DNA from 3 places in the Flavobacterium frigidimaris genome. Region 3 is predicted to be linked to each of the others. Evidence: riboswitches for the same ligand, from Rfam matches in the RefSeq annotation. Region 3 holds a riboswitch; each other region holds the start of a gene.
The links. Region 3 has a riboswitch for S-adenosylmethionine ahead of B0A65_RS18155 (TlpA disulfide reductase family protein). Riboswitches for the same ligand answer to the same signal wherever they lie in the genome.
Positions count from the first base shown of each region.

Region 1: linked by a shared signal. The riboswitch ahead of B0A65_RS08225 (alpha/beta fold hydrolase) and the one ahead of B0A65_RS18155 (TlpA disulfide reductase family protein) in region 3 are both predicted to bind S-adenosylmethionine.
Region 2: linked by a shared signal. The riboswitch ahead of B0A65_RS08305 (homocysteine S-methyltransferase family protein) and the one ahead of B0A65_RS18155 (TlpA disulfide reductase family protein) in region 3 are both predicted to bind S-adenosylmethionine.

Region 1 covers NZ_MUGV01000015.1:144,741-155,130, reverse strand. The annotation lists gene thrA (bifunctional aspartate kinase/homoserine dehydrogenase I) at 1-996, opposite strand, end outside; gene B0A65_RS08225 (alpha/beta fold hydrolase) at 998-1,981, opposite strand; SAM riboswitch class I at 2,062-2,170, opposite strand; gene B0A65_RS08220 (hypothetical protein) at 2,360-2,557, opposite strand; gene B0A65_RS08215 (homoserine dehydrogenase family protein) at 3,184-4,272, opposite strand; gene B0A65_RS08210 (O-acetylhomoserine aminocarboxypropyltransferase/cysteine synthase family protein) at 4,527-5,831, opposite strand; gene B0A65_RS08205 (hypothetical protein) at 5,886-6,074, opposite strand; gene metK (methionine adenosyltransferase) at 6,896-8,146, shown strand; gene B0A65_RS08195 (M28 family peptidase) at 8,422-9,888, opposite strand; gene B0A65_RS08190 (hypothetical protein) at 10,047-10,390, opposite strand, start outside.
Region 2 covers NZ_MUGV01000015.1:163,899-174,288, forward strand. The annotation lists gene cysD (sulfate adenylyltransferase subunit CysD) at 1-156, shown strand, start outside; gene B0A65_RS08280 (sulfate adenylyltransferase subunit 1) at 342-1,586, shown strand; gene B0A65_RS08285 (HEPN domain-containing protein) at 1,669-3,759, shown strand; gene cobA (uroporphyrinogen-III C-methyltransferase) at 3,752-4,528, shown strand; gene B0A65_RS08295 (precorrin-2 dehydrogenase/sirohydrochlorin ferrochelatase family protein) at 4,761-5,342, shown strand; gene B0A65_RS08300 (NAD(P)/FAD-dependent oxidoreductase) at 5,493-6,545, shown strand; SAM riboswitch class I at 7,692-7,806, shown strand; gene B0A65_RS08305 (homocysteine S-methyltransferase family protein) at 8,133-9,137, shown strand; gene B0A65_RS08310 (hypothetical protein) at 9,216-9,479, shown strand; gene metH (methionine synthase) at 10,058-10,390, shown strand, end outside.
Region 3 covers NZ_MUGV01000034.1:28,563-38,952, reverse strand. The annotation lists gene B0A65_RS18175 (SusC/RagA family TonB-linked outer membrane protein) at 1-2,316, shown strand, start outside; gene B0A65_RS18170 (RagB/SusD family nutrient uptake outer membrane protein) at 2,367-4,460, shown strand; gene B0A65_RS23325 (hypothetical protein) at 5,079-5,222, shown strand; gene B0A65_RS18165 (helix-turn-helix domain-containing protein) at 5,639-6,094, opposite strand; gene B0A65_RS18160 (CPBP family intramembrane glutamic endopeptidase) at 6,169-6,957, shown strand; SAM riboswitch class I at 7,541-7,640, shown strand; gene B0A65_RS18155 (TlpA disulfide reductase family protein) at 7,920-8,909, shown strand; partial or broken gene B0A65_RS18150 (aminotransferase class V-fold PLP-dependent enzyme) at 8,987-10,390, shown strand, end outside.

The DNA of each region.
Region 1 (10,390 bases), on a different contig from region 3:
GCTGATGTTATGATCTCCCATAACTTTAAAAATTCGGGCATCAACTCCCGCTTTTCCAAGTAATCCGCGTCCTTCAAGATTTACCAGCGAAACATTTTCTAAAACAGAAAGCGTTTTAATACCTTCTTTAGCAGAATCTGAGGTAATTAAAGTTCCGCGGTTTTCATGATTGAATGTATTTAAAATACGAAGCGGAATATTTTTTTCCAATAACGGAATAATGGTTTTAGCATGAAGAATTGTTGCACCAAAATTAGCCAGCTCATTTGCTTCGTTAAAAGACAGATATTCAATCTTTTTAGCATCGGCGACCAAATCAGGATTTGCAGTGTAAATTCCGTCTACGTGTGTAAAGTTTTGAAGTTCTTCGGCATCTAAATAATTAGCAATTAACGAAGCGGTATAGTTACTTCCGTTTCTTCCTAATGTAGTTGTATCATTGTTATTGTTTGAACCTATGAAACCTGTAACAATATTTACTGTTGAACCGTTATGAAGCTTGAAATAGTTAACTACATTTTTCTTAGAAAGTTGCTCTAATGGTTGTGCATCGCCAAATTTTGAGTCCGTTTTAAGCAATTCTCTGGTATCCACAAAATTTGCAGGAATACCTTTTTCAATTAAAATTGAAGTCAATAATTTAGCCGAAAGCAATTCTCCTTTAGACAAAATCTGATCTTTGATTTTATTACTATAATCACCTATCAGACTTACACCTTCAAAAAGTTTATCTAAAATATTAAATTCTTCTGATAAATCAACTTGTGGATAATCGGATGTCTGATATGCCTTAAAGCTTTCTAATAACGGCTTATAATTTCCGTTTTTAGCAGCAATTCTTAAAATGTCTTCCAGTTCATCTGTCGCATTTCCTCGTGCTGAAACTACAACGGCGATTTTTTCTCCTTGGTTTACTTTATCTAAAATAATCGAAATAACTTTATTAAGTCCTTCTCCGTTTGATAATGATTTACCTCCAAATTTTAATATTTTCATTTTATTTTGCTATTGTTTCTGCCTTAAATATATCGGCAAGTAAATGATCTAATTGTTTGTACTCGATTAAAAAAGCGTCATGTCCGTGAACCGAATCAATTTCGCTGTAAAAAACATTTTCTTTAAACTTTTTTAATTCCTGATAGGTTTCTTTATTTTCTCTGGCAGTAAAAAACAAATCCGAATTGATTCCGATAATATGAATCGCTGCATTTGTTCTTGACATTAAAGTTTCAAAATCGGCACTATTTCTTGTAATATCTATGGTTTTAAGCAATTGATTCATCAATTTATAAGAAGCTAATTGATATCTCTTTTGCAATTTATCTCCGTGATGTGCCAACCAGCTTTCTATATTAAAAATGGAAAGATTTTCATTGACCGTACGTTGAAATTTTTCTTTAAATGATTCTGGAGACCTGTAACACAACATAGCATGAATCCTTGCGTCCTCAATTGGCTTTGATGAATTGTTCAGGATTTGTTCCTGTAAAAAACAATTCGCAATCATCCAGTCCGTCGATTTCCAGTCGGTTGCAATGGGTATCAAATTTTGAGTGATGTTAGATTCTAAAGCCAACATTTCCCAGGCAACTCCTCCACCAACAGAACCCCCAATAATAGTATGAACCTGATTAATAGCCAAGCTTTCAAGTCCTTTAATAAAAATTCGGGCAATATCTCTGGTCGTAAAATCCTGGTAATTTTCAATTAAAAAAGAATCTGTTCCGTTACCCGGAACATTAAATGCCAGTATGGTATATCTATTGGTGTCAATTGTTTTTCCTTCTCCAATTAAGTCGTTCCACCAACCATTTTCGCCGGTCACCTGAGCGTTTCCTGTCAAAGCATGATTAACCAAAACAATAGGCGCGCTATGTAATGGCAAACCGGAAATGGTAAAACTTAAAGGTAACGAACGATAAAGTGCACCATTTTCGGTGGTGAAATTTTGTATGCTAATGGGGTTTGGTATATTTTCCAATTTTCAAATCTGTTGTATTATTGATTTGTATCTGGAAATATTAGAAAGAAAAGTCTAGAGTGAAACTAGAAAAATTCTTGTTGTTATCTTTCCACGTTTGGGCGTGGTAGAATGCAGCACCTTCTTCGCTTTACCGAAGGGTTGCTAAGGATTCATCGGGTCTAATCCCTCGTCCTTTCTTTATAACATTTCAATACGTTTTTGAACTTAAAGGTGCAAATTAACTACTATTTTCTTAAACAAACAAATTTTATCTAAACTGATTCATCAATTTCATAAATATAATTCAAACTAAAACTTATTACACGCAAAAATTTACCGAACTAAAAGCCCAGTAAAATTAAGCAGGTTTTCCCCTATTTTATGATACTTTTCGATTTAGATAAAAAGCGTTTCATTTTCTTTTGAATACATCAAAAACAATAAAGAATTCGGTTCTTTTTTATCTGTTTTTTTATCCGTTTCAGTTATTCCGAATCTTGGATGGATCAATTCGTTTTTCGGCGGAGGATTGTTCCTTTTACTTCTGTTTTTCAATGTTGAAAATGTCTTTGATAAGTAGTTTAATGTGCTCATGATATTTAAGTTTAGTTTAGTTTGTGTATTATTATCTTTATTATTCGTTTACTATTGTGTTAAGCCAGCCGGATGGAATAAAAAAACCCTTTTGGATTAGTGTACCAAAAGGGTTTAAGTTTTTTAAACTTATATATTCTTTTGGAATCAACAGACGCATACGCAAATAAATGCGACAGTGAACATCTTGTTCATCTGTAGGGATTTATTCATCTGTGATTTATTTGTTATTTTAAATTCTTGCATTTTCATATAAAATTAAAAAGCCTCCTAAAATTATTGGGAGGCTTTGCGTATAATATTGTTGTTTTCTTACAATTTAAGCAAAAGACATCCCAACGGTATTAACCGAAATGGCGCAAAACATTTTATAGACATTTAAGTTCATTGATTCAGTAGCTTTTGGGTTTAACAAATATGCAAATATTATTTTAAATACACAAATTATTTTAAGTAAATTAAGACAAAAAAACGACGAAAAAGCGCTTTTTAACGATATAAAACATCTTACAAAAGTTTTGTTTTATAAAAACAAAGTAAAAACCTACAAAACAAAGCTTTACTCTTGTAATATCTCCACAAATCAGTTTATCAAAGAACTTTCAAAATAAATTCAGCGTTAGTTTTTAAAGCCAGACTGCCTCTTTATTTTTAATTTTTTCTGACACTTTTAATATATCAGTAATAATTCCTCTTGAAATTGCTTGTTTGCACGGTGAAGCACTCTGAATGACAATTGGAACATTAGCATAAGATTGCGTGTAAATCTCAAAAATCGAATCGGAACCTTTCAATTGGCCTATTGCAGATGAAACCGGCTCTGAAACTAATTTGACTTCTAATAAATTTCGCTCCACATCAAATTCACCAACATATCTTAATACATGATGGTCTGCCTGAGTAATTTTTGCAATTTTAAAGGATCTGTCAATTGCTTCTTTATTAAGGATTCCGTTTTTCTCTAAATGTTCTTCCTTAATAAGAGAATTAATTTTTATATCTGATAATTCAAAATCTTTTCCAATTTCCCTTGTCAAAATCAGTAATTTTCTGGCGGTATCATTTCCTGACAAATCTTCTTTAAAAGTAGAACGCATCAAACCTAACAAACTGGCATCTTTTAATATAGAGGAGAAAGAAGCTTCTTCTGCAGAAAATCGGTTAAAAACATAACTCAGATTATCAGAGAAAACGCCACGAATCTTTGTTATTTTTTCTCCTGAATAATATAGATCCCTCAAAGTCTGCAAAACCGGAAATCCAGTATCAACTGAAGTTTCATATAGAAACTCCTTATCATACTTTTTAAGATTCTCACGGATCTCTTTATAAAGATCAATTGGTAGTGTATTGGCTTTTTTATTTACTGCTACAATATTAAATCCGTTTTCAATCAACGTATTATAATGACCAATCAATTCGTCGCTGGCCGTTGCATCAACTGCAATCAGATTCTCGAATTCATTTTCTTTCGCAAATTCTACGATATCTTTTACTTTAAAAGGAACAGCCAATTCTCTAAAATTGGTTTCCCAGGCATATCCAACGCCTTCTTTCTCGAAAAAAGCAACAGTAGAATTGGTGATAATCGGAAAATGAAAATCAATATTTTTACTCTGAAGAAAAAATTCCTGGCTTTCTATAATCTGATTGATTAAAGTACTTCCGATATTCCCAATTCCAAAAAGGATAATATTTATTTTAAGCTTAGACATAATTTTATGTGTTGGTGTTAAATTTTGAACCATATAAGTCATATAAGTTCATTTAATAATCAATTTTATAATTAGACGCATGCTGCGCCTCTACTAAACCTGTATTATGTTAGAAGCACTGCTGTGCGTCTCTACTAAATATGACTTATATCGTTCAAAAAATTTATGCTAAGTTTTTTATCATAAAAAATCACCTCTAGCAACACCACATTGCTAAAGGCAATTTTTCAAACAAAAAACAAAAAAACCTAATTCTAATTTTTATTAATACTGTATTGCGATTGCGTCACGCTGGCAAAAACAGTTTGTAAATCCGCGATCAGATCTTCGATATCTTCAATTCCCACAGAAAGTCGGACCAAATCTTTTGAAACTCCTGTTTCCAATTGCTCCTCATCAGATAATTGCTGATGCGTTGTACTTGCCGGATGAATAATTAATGATTTTGTATCGCCTATGTTTGCTAGTAAAGAGAATAATTTCGTTTCATCAACTACTTTTTTAGCCGCATCAAAACCACCTTTTAATCCAAAAGTGATAATTCCGCTTTGACCTTCAGGTAAGTATTCCTGTGCCAGATTATAATATTTATTCGATTTTAAGCCAGGATAATTCACCCAAACGACCTCATCTTGTTGCTCTAACCATTGGGCCAAAGCCAAAGCATTTTCGCTGTGTTTTTTAATTCGGATTGGCAATGTTTCTAATCCCTGAATGATTTGAAAAGCATTAAACGGGCTCAAAGCCGAACCAAAATCGCGTAATCCTTCAATTCTTGCTTTTGCAATAAAAGCTGCATTTCCTAAAGCTTCGTGGAATATTAAACCATGATATCCTGCAGAAGGCTCTGTAAATTCAGGAAATTTCCCGTTTGACCAGTCAAAAGTTCCGGCATCGATAATGGCACCTCCTAGTGAAGTTCCGTTTCCGGCAATATATTTAGTTAAGGAATGAATAACGATGTTGGCTCCGTGCTCAATTGGTTTTAGCAAATAAGAAGTGGCAACCGTATTATCAACAATAAAAGGTACTTTGAAGTTTTTAGCTTCCTTCGAAATTGCTTTCAAATCCAATACATCCAATTTTGGATTCCCCAATGACTCCACGAAGAAAGCTCTCGTATTTTCTTTTGCCGCCTTAGTGAAATTTTCTGGTTTTGAAGGATCTACAAATGTTGTTGTAATTCCTAAACGAGGCAAAGTCACTTTCAATAAATTATATGTTCCTCCATATAAACTATTTGACGCTACAATATGATCGCCTGCTTTTAGCAAAGTCAAAAAAGTAGTAGCAATTGCCGATGCTCCTGATGCCGTAACAACAGCCGCAATTCCGCCCTCAAGCGCTGCAAGCCGTTGTTCTAAAACATCATTTGTTGGATTATTTAATCTCGTATAGATAAACCCAGCTTCAGCAAGACCAAATAGATTGGCTGCGTGATCTGCACTATTAAAAACATACGATGATGTCTGATAAATTGGCACTGCTCTGGTGCTTCCGTTTTTAGTTACGTCGTGTCCTGCGTGTAATGCGTTTGTTGCAAATTTTTGTGTACTCATGATTTCTTAATTTTTAAATATTGTTAATATGATATATTGTAATTTGATATTGTTTTAAACGTATAAATCTTCTTCTTCAAGATTATACATATGAAATAATAAAGATTTTTGACCTTTTATATAATGTTCCGGATTATACTTTAGGGTTTCACTTGTTGGTTCTGCAGATTTATTATTATTTTTTTGAGATTCTGTTCTCAATAAGTACTGAAATGCGATTGTATTTATATCTAATGTATTCATGATTTTAAATTTTAAAGTGTTGAAAATAAAAAAAGCCCTTTCGGATGGCGACCAAAAGGGCTTATAGTTTAACTATAACAAAGATTGTATCTTTTACTTTTGGCAACAGCAAGGTTGGATGCACATTTGCATCACACTACAACACATCATATTTGTTCTTGCTATTGTTTTCATTTTTATTTTATTTAAAATTAATTCCTTTTTTTAAACTCGACTAATTCGATAGAGTAAATGTAATAAGTATTTATTGAACCACCAAATTAAATATTGATATTTAACATTAAAATTTTATTACCCCAACAATATCAAGTAATTAGATGTAATAAAAATTTTGGTTTTCATTTTACTTTCGAACAAAAAAAAACCTCTGCCATTACGCAGAGGTCTATATATTAAGTTTGAAAATAAACTACAATAGTGTCTCTGCGGAAGGCTCCGGCATCATACAAGACATATTGCAAACTGTTAATTTCATTTTTTCTTTTATTTTGATGATGCAAATGTGAGAACTATTTTTTACTCGGCCAAACAAATTACAAAATAATTTCCATTACCCTATCAGATTAGTATGTTTATGTTAAATTTCTGCTTATAAAAATAAAAAAAGTTGAACTTTAATTTGCAAATCAAAATGGTTTTGTACTTTTGCACCCGAATACAGAGGAAAAATTTGAACTGATTGCAACCTCTTCATAATGAAACGGTTCGTTATGAATGCTGAAAGATAAATTTCGGCAGTAAAAAATGCTAAAGCAGACTTTCTCCTTTAGCCCTTTTTAAGCAATTTTTTTCCTCACTTAATTTTAATTTAATAAATTATTATGGCTTATTTATTTACGTCAGAATCTGTTAGTGAAGGGCATCCAGACAAAGTTGCAGATCAAATTTCGGATGCATTAATTGATAACTTCTTGGCATTTGATGCTGACTCAAAAGTAGCATGTGAAACTTTAGTTACAACTGGTCAGGTAATTTTGGCTGGTGAAGTAAAATCGAATACCTATCTTGATGTTCAGCAAATTGCACGCGAGGTAATCCGTAAAATTGGATATACAAAAAGCGAGTACATGTTTGAAGCAAATTCTTGTGGAATTTTATCAGCAATTCACGAACAATCTGCTGATATTAATCAAGGTGTAGACAGAGCTAAGCCAGAAGAGCAAGGTGCGGGTGATCAGGGAATGATGTTTGGTTACGCAACTAACGAAACTGAAAACTTCATGCCATTGGCACTTGATTTATCTCATAAATTATTACAAGAGTTAGCCATCTTAAGACGTGAAAACAAAGAAATCACTTATTTACGTCCTGATGCTAAATCGCAAGTAACTTTAGAATATAGCGACGATAACAAACCAACTCGTATTGATGCGATTGTAATCTCGACGCAACACGATGATTTTGATGAAGAAGCTACAATGTTGGCTAAAATCAAAAAAGATATTATCGAAATTTTGATTCCAAGAATCATTGCTAAAAATCCGGCTCACGCGCATTTATTTAATGATAAAATCAACTACCATATTAACCCAACAGGAAAATTCGTTATTGGAGGACCTCACGGAGATACTGGTTTAACAGGAAGAAAAATCATTGTTGATACTTACGGTGGAAAAGGAGCTCACGGTGGTGGTGCTTTCTCTGGAAAAGATCCAAGTAAAGTAGACAGAAGTGCTGCTTATGCTACACGTCATATCGCTAAAAACTTAGTTGCTGCAGGTGTTGCTGACGAAATCTTAGTACAGGTTTCATATGCAATTGGAGTTGCTGAACCAATGGGTATTTTTATTGATACTTACGGAACCTCTAAAGTAAACTTAACAAACGGTGAAATCGCTAAAAAAGTAGAAGCTATTTTTGATATGCGCCCTTACTTTATCGAGCAACGTTTGAAATTAAGAAATCCTATTTATAGCGAAACTGCTGCTTACGGACATATGGGACGTACACCAGAAGTAGTAACTAAAACTTTTTCTGCTCCTGGAGGACATGTAAAAACAGTTACTGTTGAATTGTTTACCTGGGAAAAACTTGATTTTGTTGACAAAGTAAAATCTGAATTTGGATTGTAATTCAATCTGACATTTATATACAAAAAGAGGCTGTCTATTTATTTAGACAGCCTCTTTTATTTTTAGTGGATTTTGAACTCTGTGTGTTTATTTGAACGCGGATGAAACGGATTTACTTCGTAAAGACGCGGATGAAAACGGATTTTATTTTATATTCTGCTTAAAATAGAATATAAAGAAAGGAAAAAATCCGTTTTTATCCGCGTTTTCGCAAAGCGAATCTGTTTCATCCGCGTCTTATTTTCAATACAAATAAAACAAATCTATAAAATTCGTTATCGCTCTAATTGTACATTCGGCAATGTTTTAGGTCGACCTGCATCATTAGATAAAATCCAACCTGTACGGTATATCCACTCAGTCATTTTATGCAATTTCACGAAATCAATATTCTCAGATTCATCCATTGGCGTATGGTACTGACTGTGTAAAACACTGGTATAAAAAACAGATGGAATTCCTCTCTTCGCATAAGGCAAATGATCTGAACGGAAGTAAAAATATTCCGGATGTTCTGGTCTGTCCCAAAGTTTATCTAAATCAAATTTTGGCCCTTCGTCATTTGCTTTTTTTGCAATAGCAACCAAATCAGAAGAATTTTCGTGAGGAGAACTTGAACCTAATAAAGCAGCCTGATTTACATTATTTCTTCCTATCATGTCACCGTTTAAAACTGCAATGATGTCTTTTTCAGGAACTGTAGGATGCGCTGCATACCATCTTGATCCTAGCAAACCACGCTCTTCAGAACCATGAAATACAAACAAAGCGGTTCTTTTTCCGGGTTGTTTCTTATAAGCTCTTGCAATAGCCAACATCGCAACGCAGGTACTTGCATTATCATCGGCGCCATTATAGATCGAATCTTTACCATATTTTTGACGAACTCCATCATGATCCTGATGTCCACTGAAAAGCACATATTCATTTTTTAGTTTTGGATCCATTCCTGCAATCGTTCCAACCACATTTACTGATGGATATTTATAAGTTTCAGAAACTACTTCTGCTGATAAAACATCTTTAGTATTTTTAAGATATTCTAATTGATCACCATGTACCCAGAAAACCGGCATTGTAGCTCCAATCTTATCTCGGAAACCTTCAATTCCGTAAATTCCTCTTGTCATCTGTGGTTCAACCTGCGACCAACTTTCTTCTGCTAATGCATCAGCCACCATAATAAGTGCTGCAGCCCCTTTTTTAACTACAAGATCATAGTATTTGTTTCTCACCAAACCTGGATAACGTCTGTCGAAAAGCGAAATATCATCAGCAATTCCTTCTTTTGAAGCTAACAATACAACTACTTTTCCTTTAACGTCCGTTTTTTCAATTTCTTCTTTTGTCGCCGCACCCAAATATACTAAAGAACCTTCTACCTTAATATTTGTGGTTTCTGCTACCAAAACTTCTTTCCAAAGTTTATATTCCTTTTGTCCAATTTTGAATTTTGTATTGGGAGTTACCTGATGTCTGTACAAATCAAAAAACTGAAAATAAGTTCCGTCATCTCCAGCCGGAGCCATTCCCGCTTCTTTTGCTTTATTAGCCAGCCACATCGATACTTTTAACTCATCTAAAGTTCCTGCCTCACGACCGTTAAAATGGTCCCCTGCCATCTGGTACATATCAGTTTTAAGATCCTTATCCGTTATTGCCGAAACTAAAGGTTTTTTGATTGTTTGTGAAAAAGCAAGTCCTCCACAAAAAAGCAAACCTAAGATCATTTTGTTTTTCATACGTTTAAATTTAGTATTCCAAACTTACTAATTTATCAACAAAAAAATGCCTTTTAAATCTGAAAGATATCCCAAAGCAAGTACTTCTTCCTATAATAAAACAAAAACCCGACAGATCAAAAATATGTCGGGTTTTTGTTTTATTTACTACAAGAAATCTAATACGTTCCGTCTTGCATCTTAGTTAAAGTCTCTCGGATTTCAACAGCAGTTTCTGCTTCTACCTCAGCGTTTAAATATTTCACTGCTAATCTTTGAGTTTCAACGGCTTTTTGTTTTTGTCCGTCCTTATAATACAGTTGCGCTAAAGTATCTAAATAATAAGGATTGTTTTTGGTTACTGCCAAACTATATTCAGACCAACCGATTGCAGATTTTAAAAAGTCGGCATTACCAGGTTTTAAAACTACTGTCCATGCAGCGGAATTGCATAAGTTTGAATGGTATTCTTTAAAAGCATTCCAACCGTTGTACGAGTAATCAGAAATTGGGTCTAAAGTCG
Region 2 (10,390 bases), on a different contig from region 3:
ATGAGTTGTACAGCAGCTGTTGAATCTTACGCAGCAACAATTCAGGAAGTTGTTGGAGAAATCAGAACTTCAACTATTTCTGAAAGAGGTGCCAGAATCGATGACAAACGTTCTGAAGCTGCAATGGAGAAAAGAAAACAACAAGGATATTTTTAATAATTATGAGTTATGAATTGTAAATTATTAATGCAATTCGGAATGTAATTAAAAACGAAATCAGAAAAACAAAAACATACAGTTTTAAATTTTAGACAAAGTTTTTCAAAACCTGACTCGAGAGCTTTGCTCGAACAGGCGAAGCAAACTTGAAACAAAATTTAAACTTGAAACAAAACATAAGAATGGAAGTTTTAAAAATAGCAACAGCAGGAAGTGTAGATGACGGGAAAAGTACTTTGATTGGAAGATTATTGTATGATACAAAGTCATTGACTACAGATAAAATTGAAGCAATCGAAAAAAGCAGTAAACAAAAAGGGTATGATTATCTTGATTTTTCTTTGGCAACTGATGGATTAGTAGCAGAGAGAGAGCAAGGAATTACAATTGACGTAGCGCACATTTATTTTTCGACTGCAAAGAAAAGTTACATTATTGCAGATACTCCGGGTCACGTAGAATATACCAGAAACATGGTTACAGGAGCTTCGACTTCTCAGGTTTCTATTATTTTAATTGATGCCAGAAAAGGTGTAATTGAGCAAACGTACCGTCACTTTTTTATCAATAATTTATTGAGAGTAAAAGAGGTAATTGTTGCGATTAATAAAATGGATTTAGTTGATTATTCTGAAGAAGTTTACAACAAAATCAAAGCTGATTTCCAGGCATTAAATGCAAAAAGCACTTTCAAAGAGCAAAACGTAAGTTATATTCCGTTAAGTGCAATCAACGGTGGAAACGTGGTTGATCAATCAAAAGATATGCCTTGGTACACAGGACAAACAGTTCTGGAACATTTAGAAGGATTACATTCTTCAGATGTTTTTGAAGCAGGAAAAGCACGTTTCCCTGTGCAGACAGTTATTCGTCCAAAAACAGAAGAGTACCATGATTTTAGAGGTTACGCTGGAAAATTATACGGAAACTCCATTAAAGTTGGAGATGCTGTAACAGTTCTTCCTTCTTTAACAGAATCAAAAGTATCAAAAATTCACTTTTTCGATAAAACATTTGATGAAGCTGTTGCAGGTTCTTCGATCACAATTGAATTAGAAAATGATATCAATGTGACAAGAGGCGATATGATTGTAAAAACATCAGAACTTCCAAAAATTGAAAAAGATATCACGACAACAGTTTGTTGGATGGATTCTAAAAAATTAGTTGCCGGAACTAAATATATCGTTCAGCATAATACAAACAGAGTTTTGGCAAAAGTAGAAAGTATCAAAAATACAATCTCAACAGATTATTCAGGAACCAAAGAAGCATCGCAATTGGCGATCAACGAAATTGGAGAAGTAACCATCAAATTGAGCAAGCCTTTATATTTTGATGCTTATAACGATAATAAATCAAACGGAGCCTTCATCTTAATTGATACAGCAACAAATACAACAGCAGGAGTAGGATTCATTCGCTAGTTGATAGTTGATGGTTTTTGGTTGATAGTTATTCTGCCAGCAAACCAACAACCAACAACTGACAACCAACAACTAAAGAGAAATGGAAAGTTTTAGAACAGAAATAGAAAATCCGATAGTTCAGAAAGAGATTATCGATTTAGAAAAAAAGATTCATTTATTCCGTGGAGGAAAAATTGATGACGAGCGTTTTCGTAGTCTTCGTTTAGCACGTGGAATTTACGGACAACGTCAGGAAGGCGTTCAAATGATTCGTATTAAATTGCCATATGGTAAAGTAACCAGTGAACAATTGGTACGTATTACTAAAGTTTCTGATGAATATTCTACAGGACGTTTGCACATTACAACGCGCCAGGATATTCAGATTCACTATGTGAGTTTAGACAGAACACCGGAGCTTTGGGCAAATTTGGCTAAAGATGATGTGACGTTGCGTGAAGCTTGTGGAAACACGGTTCGTAATATTACAGGAAGTGAATTGGCTGGTGTAGACGTAAACGAACCATTTGATGTTTCGCCTTATGCACACGCTTTATTCCAATATTTATTAAGAAACCCGATTTGTCAGGAAATGGGACGTAAATTCAAAATTTCGTTTTCATCATCTGACGAAGATACAGCTTTGAGTTATTTGCACGATTTAGGATTCATTCCAAAAATTGTTGACGGACAACGCGGATTCAAAATCATGTTTGGTGGAGGTTTAGGATCTCAGCCAGCACATGCTGAATTACTTTCAGAATTTGTTCCGGCAAACGAAATCATCCCGACAGCAGAAGGAATCATCCGTATTTTTGACCGATACGGCGAGCGTGCAAAAAGAATGAAAGCGCGTATGAAATTCTTAATCAAAGAAATGGGACGAGATGTTTTCCTTGATTTAGTTGAAAAAGAGAAAAAAGCAATTGCTTTTGAAACCTACGAAATTGATACAACCGCTTTTGACGGGCCAATTGCAGAGCCTTTATTAGAAGTTCCGCAAGTTACAATTGAAGATACCGCAGCTTATGAAGCCTGGAAAAAATCAAATGTAATTGCTCAGAAACAAGGAGGTTATTACGCGATTGGAATTAAAGTTTTATTGGGAGATTTTTATACTGATAAAGCAAGATTATTAGCCGCCTTAATTAAAAATTACGCAGCAAATGAATTACGTTTTTCATTGCGTCAAAATATTGTAATACGTCATGTAAAAGAAGAGAATCTTCCTTTCTTTTATCAGGAATTAGCCAAATTAGACTTTGTTCATTTAGGATATAATTCTACTGTAGATATTACGGCATGTCCTGGTACTGATACTTGCAACTTGGGGATTGCAAGTAGTACCGGTATTGCAGAAGAATTAGAAAGAGTAATAAATGCTGAATATCCGCAGTATTTAAACAACCGCGAAATCGAAATTAAAATTTCTGGTTGTATGAATGCTTGTGGACAACACAATATGTCAGCAATTGGTTTTCAGGGAATGTCTATCAATTCTGGAAAATTAGTAGCTCCGGCATTACAAGTATTATTAGGTGGAGGAAGATTAGGAAATGGAGAAGGACGTTTTGCAGATAAAGTAATCAAAATTCCAAGCAGAAGAGGTCCAGATGCATTGCGTACGATCTTAAATGATTTTGACAAAAATGCAAACGGAGAAAAATTCCTAAACTATTACGATCAAAAAGGAGAGAAATATTTCTATGAAATCTTGAAACCTTTTGCAGATGTAACCAATTTAACAGAAGCTGATTTCGTGGATTGGGGTAACGCAGATAACTACGTTAAAGCAGTTGGAGTTGGAGAATGTGCTGGTGTTGTGATCGATTTAGTAGCGACTTTATTATTAGAAGCTAAAGATAAATTGACTTTCGCGCAAGAATCTTTCGACGAAGGAAAATGGTCGGATGCTATTTATCATGCTTACGCCGGATTTGTAAATGGAGCTAAAGCTTTATTACTTTCAGAAAATGAAAAAACAAATAATCACGCAGGAATTGTGGACTTGTTTGATAATGTTTTTATCGTAACAGGAAAAATCGAATTGGCAACATCGTTTAAAGAATTAGTGTATCAAATCAATCAAAATGATCCTTCAGAAGCTTTTGCAAAACAATATATTCAGGAAGGAATTGCCTTTTTTGATACAATAGAAAAATATAGAGCTCAAGAATTAGCAAATGCATAATACAATAAAACCAAAAGTAACTTTAGTCGGTGCAGGTCCCGGCGATCCGGATTTGCTTACGCTGAAAGGCGCAAAAGCATTGGCTGAAGCGAATGTGGTTTTGTATGATGCATTGGCCAATGAAGAAATACTAGCTTACGCACCCAAAAATGCAATTAGAATTTTTGTTGGTAAAAAAATTGGGAATCACGCTTACACACAAGATCAGATCAATCAATTAATTGTTGATAACGCTTTGACTTACGGAAATGTAGTTCGTTTAAAAGGCGGAGATCCGTTTATTTTTGGGCGTGGAAGCGAAGAAATAGAATTTATTGAAAGCTTCGGAATCGAGACCGTTGTCGTTCCTGGAATTTCTTCAGTAGTAGCAGTTCCTGCAAGTCTGGGAATTTCGATTACAAAAAGAGGTGTTTCAGAAAGTTTCTGGGCGATTACAGGCACAACTTCTGACAGAAAATTATCTGCAGATGTAGCTTTGGCCGCACAGTCATCCGCAACAGTTGTAATTTTGATGGGAATGCACAAATTGCCTCAAATTATCGATTTGTTTCAAAAAGAAGACAAAGGAGATTTACCCGTAGCGATCATTCAAAGCGGAACAACTTCAGAAGAAAAAGTGGGCGTTGGAACCGTAAATTCGATTTTAGAAATTGTAAAAGAGAAAAAACTGAGTTCGCCCGCAATTATTGTTCTCGGAGAAGTCGTAAGAGAAAGCAATAAATTAAAAGGTTTTTACGAAGAATTTTTGTCGAAAGAAATTACAAGATAAAGTTCCGGAGGAACAATTCATATTGTAGCGTCGGGTTTCAACCCGATGAAAGAGAAAGCAATAAATTAAAAGGATTTTACGAAGAATTTTTATCAAAAGAAATCGTTAGATAAAGTCCTGGAGGGACGAACAATATGTAGCGTCGGGTTTCAACCCGATGTACGTATAGCATATAAAACCAATGCTGTTAAAAATAAATCATCTAATTTTGATTAGATGAAAATAAATTAAAATGGAACAGAATGAATTATATCCAATATTCTTAAAGCTTCACAATCTGAATGTATTGATTGTAGGTGGAGGAAATGTCGGATTAGAGAAGCTTTCTTTTTTGCTAAAGTCAAGTCCAAATGCCAATGTTGAGGTCGTAGCGCCCGACTTTCATTTAGAAATTAAAGTTTTAGCCGAAAACCATCCATCAATTAAATTGACGGAAGCGAAGTTCAAAAAGAAAATGCTCAAAAAGCGCCATATGGTAATCGCTTGCACCGATGATTTAAAAGTCAATAAAAAGGTATACGATTTATCCCGAAAGCGTTATTTGATTTGCAATATCGCCGATACGCCCGATTTATGTGATTATTATTTAGGCGGAATCGTAACAAAAGGAAATGTAAAAATCGCCATTTCGACCAACGGAAAATCGCCTACAACCGCCAAAAGATTGCGGGAGTTTTTCGAAGAAGTAATTCCGGAAGATATTAATCAAATGGTTGAGAATCTAAACGAATACCGAAAGACACTAAAAGGAGATTTTGAAGAAAAGGTTAAAAGAATGAATGAGATAACCAATTCATTAAAAAATAAAGAATAACAAAAAGTCCCGGAGGGACAAATTATATTGTAGCGTCGGGTTTTAACCCGATGGAAAATTACACAAAGAAATCAATGATAAAAATCATTGGCAGAAGAATAAATTATTCGTTTCTTTGTATTATTAAGAATGATTATAAACAACAACATAATGATTAAAACAGATATACTTATAATTGGAGCAGGACCAACAGGTTTATTTGCCGTTTTCGAGGCAGGACTATTGAAATTAAAATGTCATATTTTAGATGCTTTACCACAAGCAGGAGGGCAACTTTCAGAATTGTATCCAAAAAAGCCTATTTATGATATCCCTGGTTTTCCAGAAGTTTTAGCAGGAGATTTAATTGATAACTTACAAGAACAAATTAAGCAGTTTGAACCAGGTTATACATTAGGAGAAAGAGCTGAAACAATCGACAAGCAAGAAGATGGAAGTTTTATTGTAACATCAAATAAAGGGACTAAATTTCATGCGCCGGTTATCGCTATCGCAGGAGGTTTAGGAAGTTTTGAGCCCCGCAAGCCACTTATTGAAGATATCGAGTTTTATGAAGATAAAGGAGTAAAATACTTCATCAAAAATCCGGAGAAATTCAGAGATAAAAGAGTTGTAATTGCCGGAGGAGGAGATTCAGCATTAGACTGGAGTATCTTTTTGTCTAATGTAGCTTCAGAAGTAACTTTGATCCACAGAAGAAATGAATTTAGAGGAGCTCTTGATTCTGTAGAAAAAGTACAGGAATTAAAAACTGCCGGAAAAATTAAATTAATTACGCCTGCAGAAGTAATCGGAATCAACGGTGCTGAACACGTTGAATCATTAGATATCGAAGAAAACGGAGCACACCGTAAAATCGAAACCGATTTCTTCATTCCACTTTTCGGATTGACTCCAAAATTAGGACCAATCGCAGACTGGGGATTAGATATCGAGAAAAATGCGATCAAAGTAAACAATGCATTAGATTACCAGACTAATATTCCGGGAATCTTCGCCATTGGAGACGTAAACACTTACCCAGGAAAATTAAAATTGATTCTTTGTGGTTTCCACGAAGCAACTTTGATGTGTCAGGCGGCATACCAAATCATCAATCCAGGTAAAAAATATGTATTGAAATATACCACAGTTTCTGGAGTAGACGGTTTCGACGGAACACGTAAAGAAGCACCTAAGGCAGTTGTGAAAGCGATTGTTTAATTTGAGGGGCTAAGGTTCTAAGGTACTGAGGTACTAAGATTTTTTATATAGGAAAGCTCAAACTCTTTAGTTTGAGCTTTTTTTAATCCCGTAGGGATGGAATGTTTATAGAATTAATGATGCCGTATTGAAAGAGCCCCAGCGAGGCGACATATAATTATTTATAAATAACATATCGCTCCGCTGGAGCTCTGGTCAAACGTGAATTTTTTTGCTATAAACATTGTGCTCCGCTGGAGCTTTGTTAAATAATAGTAGTTGGTTTTAATTAATCCTGTAGGGATGACATGTTTATAGAATTAATGATGCCGTATTGAAAGAGCCCCAGCGGGGCGACATATAATTATTTATAAATATCATATCGCTCCGCTGGAGTTCTGGTCAAACGTGAATTTTTTTGCTATAAACATTGTGCTCCGTTGGAGCTTTGTTAAATAATAGTAGTTGGTTTTAATTAATCCTGTAGGGATGATATGTTTATAGAATTAATGATGCCGTATTGAAAGAGCCCCAGCGGGGAGACATATAATTATTTATAAATATCATATCGCTCCGCTGGAGTTCTGGTCAAACGTGAATTTTTTTGCTATAAACATTGTGTCCGCTGGAGCTTTGTTAAATAATAATAGTTGGTTTTAATTAATCCTGTAGGGATGGAATATTTATAGAATTAATTATGCCGTATTGAAAGAGCCCCAGCGAGGCGACATATAATTATTTATAAATAACATATCGCTCCGCTGGAGCTTTTGTTAAACCTATAAATTTTATCTATAAACATAATGCTCCGCTGGAGCTTTAATAAAAAAGGTACTATTTGAATTAACGAAGGTTCTAAACAATTTTATTTTAGGTATTTAACATAGCCAGTAGTTTCAACCACTGGAGTGCAACGTATAGACACAACGTATAATCAATATACATGATCACAACACAAACGAATTGTCACAATACGTTCCCCGTGGTCGAAACCGCGGGCTATATTTGAAAAACAAAAACAAAACTTAGTACCTTAGCATCTTAGCATCTCAGCACCTTTAAAAAAATCCTTAGAACCTTAGCAACTCAGTCTCTCAGAACCTTCAAAAAAAAACTTGCAAGTCGCAACGCTATTTCATACCTTTGCACCGTTCCTAAATTTATTGAAAGTTATCACGAAAGGCGGAGGGATAGACCCGATGAAACCTTAGCAACCCTTTATCATAAAGAAGGTGCTAAATTCTACTTTACACTAATTCATAGTATTAAAGATAGATAACACAAATACATAAAGTATTTCCTCAACTTTTCCTGACAACCTTACAATATTATTTTACTGAATTCACAGTTTAATGAGCGAATTATTGGCGCATTTATGCCAACATCGTTCCCGCTTTTCGTTGCAATCTTTTGTCCGCCGGGGTGGACAAAAGGATTTCCACTTCAATCGGGGCTAATTAGCCAACAATAGTGAATTTTTGGAATCAATGTGAATCAAAACGCGTATCCTAACAGGTTTTCAAAACCTGTTAGGTATGTTTTAAATAATAGAATAAAAAACTTAGCATCTTAGTGCCTCAGCACCTTAGTAGCTAAAAGACAAAAGAAATGGCAATAACTATTCAGGAAGCAATTAAAAAAAATATACTAATCCTTGACGGGGCAATGGGAACAATGCTGCAACGCTATAATTTCTCAGAAGAAGATTTCAGGGGAGAGCGTTTCAAAGATTTTCCACATCCGTTAAAAGGAAACAACGATTTACTATCCATAACACAACCACAAGCGATCCGCGATGTTCACGCAGCGTATTTTGATGCTGGCGCAGACATTGTCGAAACCAATACTTTTTCAGGAACTACGATCGGTATGGCCGACTATTTCCTGGAAGATTTGGTTTACGAATTAAACTACGAATCGGCTAAAATTGCGCGTGCAGTAGCAGATGAATTTACAGCTAAAAATCCAGACAAACCACGTTTCGTTGCCGGATCCATCGGACCGACAAACAGAACAGCAAGTATGTCGCCAGATGTAAACGATCCGGGTTACAGAGCTGTAACTTTTGATGATTTGCGAATTGCGTACAAACAACAAGTAGAAGCGTTAATGGATGGCGGATGTGATTTACTTTTAGTAGAAACAATCTTTGATACGTTAAACGCAAAAGCAGCACTTTTCGCCATTGAAGAAGTAAAAGACGAACGTAATCTTGATATTCCAATCATGGTTTCAGGAACGATTACCGATGCTTCAGGAAGAACACTTTCCGGGCAAACGGTTGAAGCTTTTCTTATTTCAGTATCCCATATTCCGTTATTAAGCGTAGGTTTCAACTGTGCTCTTGGAGCCGATTTGTTAAAACCGTATTTAAAAACATTATCACAGCATACACAATTCAATGTTTCGGCACACCCAAATGCAGGTTTGCCAAACGCGTTCGGACAATATGATGAAACACCAGAACAAACTCAGGCTTTAATCAAAGAATATTTAGACGATAATTTAATCAATATAATTGGTGGTTGTTGCGGAACAACTCCGGATCATATTCGATTGATTGCTGAGGTTGCGAAGGATTATAAGCCACGTGTGGCACCGGTATTGGCATAATGATTTTCATTTCCTGCATGGTTTTAGAAACCTTGTAGGTTTAAATTTAGTGGTTGATTTTAAAGTTTAAACTATTTAATGGAAAAAGCAGAGCATGTAGTGTATTCAGAAAATGGAGAAGTTTTTAACGCATTTTTAAACTCTAATTGGTATGATACCATGAGTCCATATTTATATTGTGTGTCTCAATTAAAAAGTATTAAAAGCAAGATTGACAATAACGAAAAATTTAAAATAGAAAGTAATGGTAAAATATATCATATCACGACCAATTTAGAATTTAGGAACTGGATAGAAAAAGTGTTTTACGGAGGGTTTGAAAAACATGTTTTTATTGATTAAAAATTAATAACAAACTTTTAAGGTTTTGAAAACATTAAAGGAAACATAGAGTGAAAATCTCTTTAAAAAAGTTCCGGAGGAACGAAATTTTGGTAGCAACGGAATTTATACCGTTGAAATGATAAGCGATCCAAATAATAGCTCCGTAGGAGCCCATTTGCTAGCGCGAGCTTCCAGCTCGTGCCCACAAAGAAAATTATTATTAGAGTTTAAAATTTATAGTTGGAATGTGCACGAGCGGGACGCTCGCGCCAGCAAAAGAAAAATATAATTAAAATTTCGGAAAATCATAAATCATCTTATGAAACCGATACTGCGTGAGGGATAGAAGTGAAAAGCCCGCAGACCAATGCAGTGATAACGAAATTGGTCGAGGACTTGTAACGGATAGCCCGGTTCGCCTTTTTCGGCGAACACGCCCAAAATATTTAAGAATTAAAGCTTTTAAACCTATCGATTCTGATAGGGTTTAGAATAAAAAATAAACATACCTGCAAGGTTTCGAAAACCTTGCAGGAAAAACAAAGAAAAAAAACTCAGAACCTTAGAATCTCAGGATCTTAGTAACTTAAAAAGAAATGGCAGAAAAAAGAAGAGACCTTGTATTAGCAGGATTAGAACCATTGATTATTACGCCCGAAAGTGTTTTTGTAAACGTTGGGGAACGTACGAATGTAACAGGTTCGCGAAAATTCCTTCGCTTGATCAAGGAAGAGAAATATGACGAGGCGCTTGATATTGCAAGACAACAAGTAGAAGGTGGAGCACAAATCATCGATATTAATATGGATGAAGGAATGCTTGATGGGGTTCAGGCAATGACAAAATTCCTGAATTTAATTGCATCAGAACCGGATATTTCGAGAGTGCCGATTATGATCGACAGCTCGAAATGGGAAATCATCGAAGCG
Region 3 (10,390 bases):
CCGAATGCGCCAACTTATGAAAATGATAAATTGATTTTTGACAGTGCTTTAGACGGCCAGACATCAAGAGATAATGTTTTGAAAGGATGGGCAAATGGAACATATGATGCCTCAAAGGTAACAAATACTGATTGGACAGACTTTGTAACACAAGCCGGAATCAGTAAAGAACATGTTATTAGCGCCAGTGGAGGTTCGGAGAAAGTAAATACTTATGGTTCACTAGGATACTTGGATAATGAAGGAACTCAAAAAGGACAATGGTACAAGCGTTATACAGCTAAGATTACTTCAAATATTAATCCCGTGGAATGGTTCAAGATCAATGCGTCTTTAAATGTTTCGTGGAGTGACCAGGATTATGGAATGTCAACTTTAGGAGGACGTAGTAATGGAAGTTCTAATGCAATTTACGGAGCTGCGAAATCAATTTATAATATTGCAGTGCCTTATTATGAAAATGGCAAGGAAGTTATTAATCCAGGAGGTGAGTCCAGTATCTATACTATTATGAATGAATGGGAAAAAAGTACACAGCAGACACAAACACTGCGAGCTTTGGGTAATTTTTCTGCTACTGTTGATTTTGGTAAAATATGGAAACCTGCAGAAGGACTGAGCTATAAAATTAATTTTGGACCGGATTTTCGCCATTGGAGAGAAGGGGCATTTATTGACGGAACATCATCAATTAAAATCAATTCTGACGGAAGTGCAGGAGCAAATTATGCACGTCTTAAAAATCGTCGAGATATTTCATGGACTGTAGATAATATAATAACATATGACCGAACATTTGCAGCAAAACATAAAGTAGGTTTAACTTTGCTTCAGACTGCATCAGCATGGAATATTGAAGAGTCTGCAATGAGTGCAAACAACATACCAAAACCATCATCATTATGGAATGCAATGGGAAGTGTGGATATTACAAATGCAGCTAATGGCGCAGCCATGAGCTCTTCTATTACTGAGCGTCAGCTAAGTTCTTATATGATTCGTGCTAATTATGGATTTGACAATCGTTATTTATTGACAATTTCCGGACGTTGGGATGGAGCATCACAATTGGCAGAAGGTTACAAATGGGATTTTTTCCCATCAGCAGCATTGGCTTGGCGTATCAAAAATGAAACGTTTTTAAAAGATGTTAATTGGCTTGAAAATCTAAAGCTTCGTATAGGTTTTGGAACTACAGGTAATTCATCAGTTGATCCTTATCAAACGAAAGGAAATATTACATCTTTTTATCTTCCATTTAACGGAATGGGTAATCAAATCGGATATACTACAAATGAACCTTATTACACAAAAGATCAGCTGACGATGGCAAATCCTGAACTTGGATGGGAAAAAACGACGCAATATAACCTTGGAATAGATTTTAGTTTCTTTAAAAACAGGTTTAGTGGTTCTATTGATACTTATAGATCATTTACAAGTGATTTACTAATGGAAGTGAAAATTCCAACACTGACTGGGTTTCCTTCTACGACCGCAAATATTGGAAAAACGAGCAATAAAGGGATAGAAGTTACGCTAAATTTCATACCAATTGAGACTGCTGGCGGTTTTACATGGGAATCTAATTTAAATGGTGCGTGGCAAAAAGATCAAATAGATGAGTTAGCTTATGGTAAAAATGATATGATTGACAACGCGTGGTTTATAGGTAATTCATTAACTGTTCGTTACGGTTACGATAATCAGGGAATGTGGCAAAATACACCTGAGGACCTTGCTGAGATGGCGAAATGGAATGCAAATGGTTACAAATTTACGCCAGGTAATGTTCATCCTAAAGATCAAAATGGAGATTATAAAATGGATGCAAAGGATCGTGTAGTTTTAGGAAATAGTAGTCCACATTGGACGATGGGATGGAATAACAACTTCAGTTATAAAGGTATTGAAGTTGGATTCAATTTGTATGGGCGAATGGGCTATATGTCTGCATTAGGAGGAGAAGCTTTGACGGCTCATTCGAATCAACGTGAAGTAAATTACTGGACTCCTGAGAACCCAAACGCAGAATTCCAAAAACCAATTCTCGGACAGGCTACTTCAGGTTCAGCCGACCAATTCTCAAGTCTTCTAGGCTTTCAAAAAGCATCATTTGTGAAAATTCGTAATATTTCGTTAGGGTATAATTTTGATAAAGACTACGCAAACAAATTAGGGTTAGCTAACATGAAACTCTATGTGCAAGCAGTAAATCCCGGCAGTATCTATCAATCATTAGATTGGTATGATTTTGATGCTAATTCAACCTATTTCAACCGTAGCTTCGTTATGGGAGTTGAAGTTGGATTTTAGTAATTATTTTTCTTAAACGAATTAATGAAATAAAATTTAAAAATATAAAAATGAATAAAATAAAAAATATCGGAATCGGCCTATTTGCCATTTTGGCTTTAGCATTTTCGTCTTGCTCGAAAGACTTTCTTGATGAAGAGTTGACCACTCAATATTCGACTCAATATTTCGAAACATCTGAAGGCCTCCAGGCTTTGACAGTTTCACTATATGGGAATATTAGATGGCATTTTGGTTCAGAGTGGTCTTATGGAACTACACTTTATGGTACTGACGAATTCACCAATGCGAATGATCTTACTAATGAAATGTGGAATACGTATGATAATCGTTTAGGACCTGCCGGAGCAACAATAGCAACTGGAGCGGCTAATGCAAATGCTACGTTACCATCAGATTTGTGGGATGAAATGTATTATGGTATTGCATCTTGTAACACGATAATAGCAAATGCGGATAAGATAGATGATCTTAAAATTCGTAATCGTTGTTTGGCGCATGCTTATTTTTTGAGGGGTTTTAATTACTATAAACTTACTGCTCAATATGGAGGAGTTCCTCTTCAAACAAAACCTGCCGTTGGCGTTGTTCGTAATTTTACACGTGCTACGGATGAACAGGCTTGGGAGCAGAGTATATCTGACTTACGTAACGCATATAAACTTTTTGAAGGGGAAGTATACACTTATGGAAAAGGAATTACCTGGACTAAGGCAACAGCAGCGCACTTTTTAGCTAAAGCTTTGTTGTTTCGTGTTTCAGAGCGTAACGATGCATGGAATAGTAAATATAAAGAGACAGATCTTCAAGAAGCTATCGATGCCTGTAGTTACGCAATTACAGCTCGCGGGGCATTAACTAATAATTATAGCGACCTGTATGCAAACTGGACCGGTATTGACTGTCCAAATGAACAGCTTAATGAAATATTGATGGCAGCAGGACATAATGGTGATCCAACAACTGTAGGTCGTTTCGGAAATCGTACATATAACTATTTTACACCTCAATTTTCTAGTTTTTCTGGAGGTTGGGTAAAGCGAGGAGTATGGATTGGCGGTATGGATTTCCAGCGTTGTCGTCCAACTGAATATTCTTATGCTGTTTATGATCACATTAATGATGCAAGAATGTGGAAGACTTTTAAAACGGTTTATGGCGCGAACACTGTGGTAACTGCCAGTGCAGGTGTCAAAATTGGAGACCCTGCAATTGTAATGATTCTAAATACGCAGAATGACAATACTTATGATAATGCTAAATTTGGAGCTACCATTCAAAATCCGACATGGAAAGATCAGGCTGGTCGTTTACCGGAATGGACTACAGGAAAAAGACAAACTGCAACAGCTGGTGCCCTAACGGCTGTCAAAGGGCAATTTGTACCTAATTCTTTAGTTTTGTATCAAAAGGGAACCTATGTTGCTCCAACATTTAAAAATCAACCTATTTGTAATTTCTTTGCCGGAATTAATAAGACAGATGATGGTTCAAGAACCGCTGAAAAAGCGGATGCACATCGCGATGTGATTATAGCACGTCTTGCTGAAACTTATCTTGTACGAGCAGAATGTTATGTTCGATTACAAAAATACGGTCTGGCAATGCAAGATATAAATGTTGTCAGAGCCAGAGCGCAATGGAAAAACGGAGAAAATAGATCATTTTACAGTGACGGTTCTCAGGCGTTTAAAAATAATGCATTAAATACTGGAACCGCAGCAACAAACTATACGGCTTCAAATTTAGATATGAACACATATTATTTGTCAAATCCAACTGTGCCTGTTACGACGGCAGCATCAGATTTGAGATTAACATCTTTTCCAGCGAGTTTGCCTAGTGAAGATGAGGCTATTCTTAGCAAAATTGGAGCAGCAAGTGAATATGATCGTGCGTTAAATTTTATTCTTAATGAATATACACGTGAATTACTAGGTGAATGGCAACGTTGGGAAACACTTTCTCGTACTGGAACATTAATCAAACGTGCAAAAGCGTTCAATGCCGAAGCAACCAATATAACAGCGCATAAACATGAACTCCGTCCAATTCCACAATCATTTATTGATGGATTGCTAAATGATGATGGTTCAAATTTGTCAGATTCACAAAAAGCACAATGGCAGAATCCTGGCTATTAATATTGATATAATTTTTATTTTCTAATATGACACGAATTTGAAAAGGTATTAGATTATATAAAAACTTTTACTTACTAAAAAAATGTTACCTGAGTTTTATTAATTAGTTTTTAACTGGCTGTGGAAATTAGAATCTGCAGCCAGTTTTTTTATTTGTAAAATTGAAATTAATTATAGAATTGGAAATGGTAGCATCAGTTTTTATCAGAATGTTGGTGCCGAATTCAGAATACTTTCGTAAAACATAATTTCTGATTTATAGGATAATTAAGGGTATTTTTTTATTATATATAAAAATAGCAACAATTTTTTGATGTTAAATCATAAATAAGAATATAGTCCATTTAAATAGTAAAATATTCTATTAGTGGAGCTGAAAAATTAACCTTCATTTGTATTCATCAATACAATCAATTATTGGAAAGGCTATTCATTATATACCATTTCTATTTGTTGTATGCTGTGCAGAATAAATTAACTAAGTAACCAAAAAACCAATTTAAATATGACAAACGCAAAAACAATTAATAAAGAGAAAATTAAATATTTTCCTGCTGTTTTATCACATGATTTTCTTAACCATTAAATATTATATTTATGAGAATTAATAACATATTTATGACAATGCAAGGCAAGATGCTATTGTTGTTTTTATTTTTGAGTATTAATATTTTTGCTGGAGAAGCCCGCACAGATTGTCAGACTGTACTTAAAGGAAAGGTTACTTCAAGTAGTGATGGTTTAGTTGATATCGGGACTTAAGATGAAATTTTGTGGCGCAACTTTGAACTTTGAAAATGCGCCACGAATGCGCCACAAAGTTTTTGTTCGATTTTATAAATATTGAAAAGCGGTATAAAAGAAAAAACCCTGCAAATCGTTTGATTTGCAGGGTTTACCGCTCTTTTTGGCCTTTTTTGAAAACTTTGAAAAGTCTCTTTTTTAGCCTTCAGCGGAGAAAGAGGCTCCGCAAACCTTACTTTAATCCCAATAATGATGGGCTTTCACAGACTATTTAAGAACAAGGTCACCTATAGGGTCACTCTAAAAAAATTAATTATTAGTAAAGATAACGTATTATACTAATAACTTCTATATTATTGTAATGATATTAGACTGTCAGTCCTCAATTATAGTTCTTTTTAGGTGCAATAGCATAATGTATTTCATATGAATTTTTATTTCCAAATTTTTAGTAATAGTATGAAATAAATAAAACTCATACAGAAAATCAATACGCACATTTCAAATGCATTTTCGGGAAATGTAGGTGATTGAAGGATATAGGCATAGCAGCCAATTACAAGTAAAACAGGAATGCCAAAAGTTAAGATCAATTTTGAAATTCTTGAAGGTTTTACAACTGCTTCTTTTTCGTCAGAAGAAAGTGCTTTCTTTTTTATAAATTCTAACGGGACATCAATATGTTCAAATAAAGCATTCAATGTATATCTTCTCGGCATAACGATTGCGTTTTCTATTCGCTGAACGGCACGAATAGTTATACCTGAGAGTTCAGCGAGTTCCTTTTGTGTCAATTTTCTTTTTAATCTTTCACGCTTTACCATCCCAGCAATATCCTGCTTATTATAAGCTGCAAAATCTATAAATTCTTTAACGGCATTTGACGACATTTGAGATGACATTTTAATTGTAACTGATAAATCGAGGTTAAAATTAATAGTTTTGAAGAAAAAAAGCTATAATTATGAAAGCAAGATTACCAAAACTAAAACAGCTCCTGATTTTTGCATGCTTAATCGCTTTGTCACTTTTTCTAAGTGGTTTAGTAGACAGCCAATTGTTTTCATTTTTACCTTTAGGATGTATATTAGTTATTCTTGCAAATTGGATGATGTTCAAATCGGAAGGTTTATCCCTCAATTATCTTGGAATAGATAAAAGCCATAAGCCGGTGAATAAAATTCTGATGGGTTTTCTTTTAGGAATTTGTTTTGTTTTTTTTAACCTCTGCATTCAGGTTATTATTAAAGGTGGAAACTTTCAAATACACTATTCTCCAAATATAAAAGCTTTATCGATTGCATTGGTAACTGTGCTTCCTACTGTGATTGTACAGCAGTTTTACATCATGGGTTACGGGTTTTATAAAGCTAAACAAATTGGCGGGAGTATCTTTGCAGTCTTATTAACATCTATTGTTTTCATGAGTATGCATGATATCTCGGGTAATATGTGGAATTTCCCTTTTCAATTATCAAATTATTTTTTTGCAATACTCATCTTTTCCAATGCACTTAATCGATCTGGAAGCATATTACTGCCCATAGGCCTGCATTGGGGAAACAATTTTTCAAATTCCTATTTGATTACACAAAATGAAATGAAAACTTCATTTATTTTTTTAGCAGACCAAAATGACTACATCAAGGACTATTATCAGTATTTTGGCCTTTTGATATTGGGTATTGCTGTACCATTGATAATTATTGTAGCTGTTAGAATCCTTTTTAAGGATAAGAGCCAATATATATAGTATTAGTTATAAATGGGAATAGTTTTCGGTATTCCTCAATTTTGCACAAAAACAGAGTACTAATTTTTTATAGAGCAGTATCATTCCGAACCCATGTTTTAAACCCAATGAAGAAATTAATGTTTTTCTAAAAGTTTCGAACCTAAGCTTGTCAAACCTTTGTTTTGCTGGAATTTTAGTTTTATAAATTACATTGCGCCATGATTATGCCACAAAACTTTTAAATACTAAAATTTTAGGCCTGTGTTATAAAATTGTTTTGATTATGTTTCTAATAGTAATTCTTTAAATTGTATCTTACTTGTACCTCAAATACATTTTATTCTACTCAATACTGTACAGTTAATTTCTGTAAATGTAATTAGCAAAATATTTTAAAGTATTTTTTTTGTTTATGCGTTTTCTTGTTTTAACGCCAAAGATTTTGTTTTCTATGTCCACTTTAAGGTATGAACTCCAAAAATTCTGCTGTCCTGTTTTTTTAATTTAAATTTTTGAAATATAAAATCCAAAAAAAACTTTAAACTATATTAGTTCTATAGAATTTATGTATATATTTGTTTCACAGAAAAATTCTGAATGATACTTATCCAGAAAGACTGAGGGAGTAGGCCCATTGACGTCTTAGCAACCTGTTACCGAATAAGGTGCTAAATCCTTCCGCTGTAGCGGACAGATAAGAAAGATTTGCTTAAATCTGAATAAGGTCATCATTGTTGAAATTATTTATTTTTTAAAATGAAAACCAAACTGCATTTTTTACACGACAGTAACGAACTTTTGAATTCAATCTTCGAAGAATATAGTCTTGCAGGTTTCCGAATGCGAAAGCATTAATTCTCTCTCTCATTTCTTTTTAAATACCATCTACCGAAAGCCTTTTTCAATGGCCTAAAGGAATTCTTTTGCCCAATATTAAACTAAAATAAAAAATCACATGATCAACTTAAAATCAAAATAAAATGAAAAAAATACTATTAGGTTTTGCTTTATTTCTTGGAGTTTCACAAACTCAGGCGCAAGAAAGTAATTTACAGTTAAAAGGAACTGTTACAGATACAGTTGCGCAATATGTGTATTTGCAAAAATTCCACAATAAAATGTTTACGACAATCGATTCGGTAAAAGTAAAAGATGGAAATTTTAGTTTTAAAACTAAAGTTAAAACACCCGAATTATACGGATTAAGTGTAAACACAGAAGAGTCTCCATTGTATATTTTCCTTGAAAAAACGTCAATTACAGTAAAATTAAGTCCAAAGAAATATTATACAAGTTCTATAGTTGAAGGCTCTGAATCTCAGAATTTATTCGAAGCCTATAAAAAATCAAAAGATGTAGAAATCAGTAAATTCATTACTGAAAACCCTAAATCTATAGTTTCGGCTTATGTATTGTACAGAAACTGGTCGTATAGATTAACGCCGGAACAAATAACTCAAAACATTGCATTGCTCGATAAAAATCTGCAAAGCACCACTTACGTAAAAGAACTAAAAGAGCTGGTTACTGTTTTGGACGGATTAGCGGTTGGTAAAAAAGCCCCTGATTTCACAGCTAATGATCCGCAGGGTAAACCAGTACGTCTTTCTGAAAATTTAAAAGGTTATACTCTAGTTGATTTTTGGGCTTCTTGGTGCGGACCTTGCCGAAGAGAAAATCCAAATATCGTTGCGGCTTATAAAGAGTATCACGACAAAGGTTTTAACATCATAGGCGTTTCTTTGGATAAAAAGAAAGAAAATTGGATTAAAGGAATTCAGGATGATAATTTGACTTGGTTACATGTTTCTGATTTACTTTTCTGGAACAGCGCCATTGCCAAATTATATGGAGTAAGAGCCATTCCGGGGAATTATTTAGTCGATTCAAAAGGAATAATCGTAGCGAAAAATCTTCACGGAGAAGAATTGCAAACTACACTTAAATCGCTATTAGGGCAGGCAAATTAATAGTATGAGAATAATCAGCTGCTCTAAACTTTTTAATTCTTCGAAAAATTAAAACAACAATAAATTTAGTTATTAAAATGATAAAGGAAATGAATGCTATTGAGACAACAAAACCAATAGAATTGGAGTGTTACTTCTCTAAATTTAGAGAAAATACAGTAGGAGTAGATCACCGCTTTAAATCGGTTTATGGAAAGCAAAACCTGCTTTATGCAGATTGGGTTGCCAGCGGAAGATTATACGCACCAATTGAAGATATTATGCTCAATAAAATTGGACCAATGATTGCCAATACGCATTCACTTTCTAGTCAGACAGGAAAGACTTCAACTTATGCTTATCAATATGCGAGAGATATAATTAAAAAGTCAGTAAACGCAAATGATTCTGATGTTTTAGTAACAACCGGAACCGGAATGACGGCTGCTTTGTCAAAATTACATCGCATTATGCGTTTACGAAAAGATGATGAAAACGATACACCAGTTGTTTTTATTACACATATGGAGCATCATTCCAATCAGGTTTCGTGGTATGAAACAAATGCTGATGTTGTGATTTTACCACCAGATGAAAATAATTTAGTGGATCCCAATATTCTTTCCGAAGAAATTAAAAAATATGCTGACAGAAGCTTAAAGATAGGCTCATTTACAGCTTGTTCAAATGTTACAGGAATTATTACGCCTTATCATGAATTGGCCAAAATCATGCATCAAAACGGCGGACTTTGTTTTGTTGATTTTGCAGCTTCGGCACCGTATGTCAAAATCGATATGCACCCAAAAGATTCGGAACAGCAATTAGATGCCATTTTCTTTTCTCCTCACAAATTCTTAGGCGGCCCGGGAACTTGCGGCGTTTTGGTTTTTAATGAAAAATTATACAAAGCAGATTTTCCCGATAATCCGGGCGGTGGAAATGTAAGATGGACAAATCCGTTAGGCAGATATTGTTATAGCGAGGTCATAGAAGTTAGAGAAGATGGCGGAACACCAGGCTTTCTACAAGTAATAAGAGCTGCTTTAGCTTTAGAATTAAAAGACAAGATGGGAGTTTCAAACATCAAAAACAGAGAAAAAGAACTGCTTGCTCTTTGTTTTTCAAGACTTCAAAAAGTAAAAGGTTTGTCAATTTTAGGAGATTTAAAAACGGAAAGAATCGGCTGTGTTTCTTTTGTAATTGAAGATATTCACTATAATTTAATCGTAAGGCTTTTAAATGACCGTTTCGGGATTCAGGTTCGCGGCGGCTAGTCATGTGCAAGTACTTATGCGCATTATTTATTTAATATAAACGAAAAGAAATCAGCAATAATTACAAACGAACTTTTAGAGAAAAATCAAATAAATAAACCGGGCTGGGTACGTTTATCACTGCATCCGATTATGACTAATAATGAACTGAATTTTGTTTGCGATGCAATTGAACAAGTGTCTTTACATTATAAAAAATGGCAGAAAGATTACGAATATAATTCA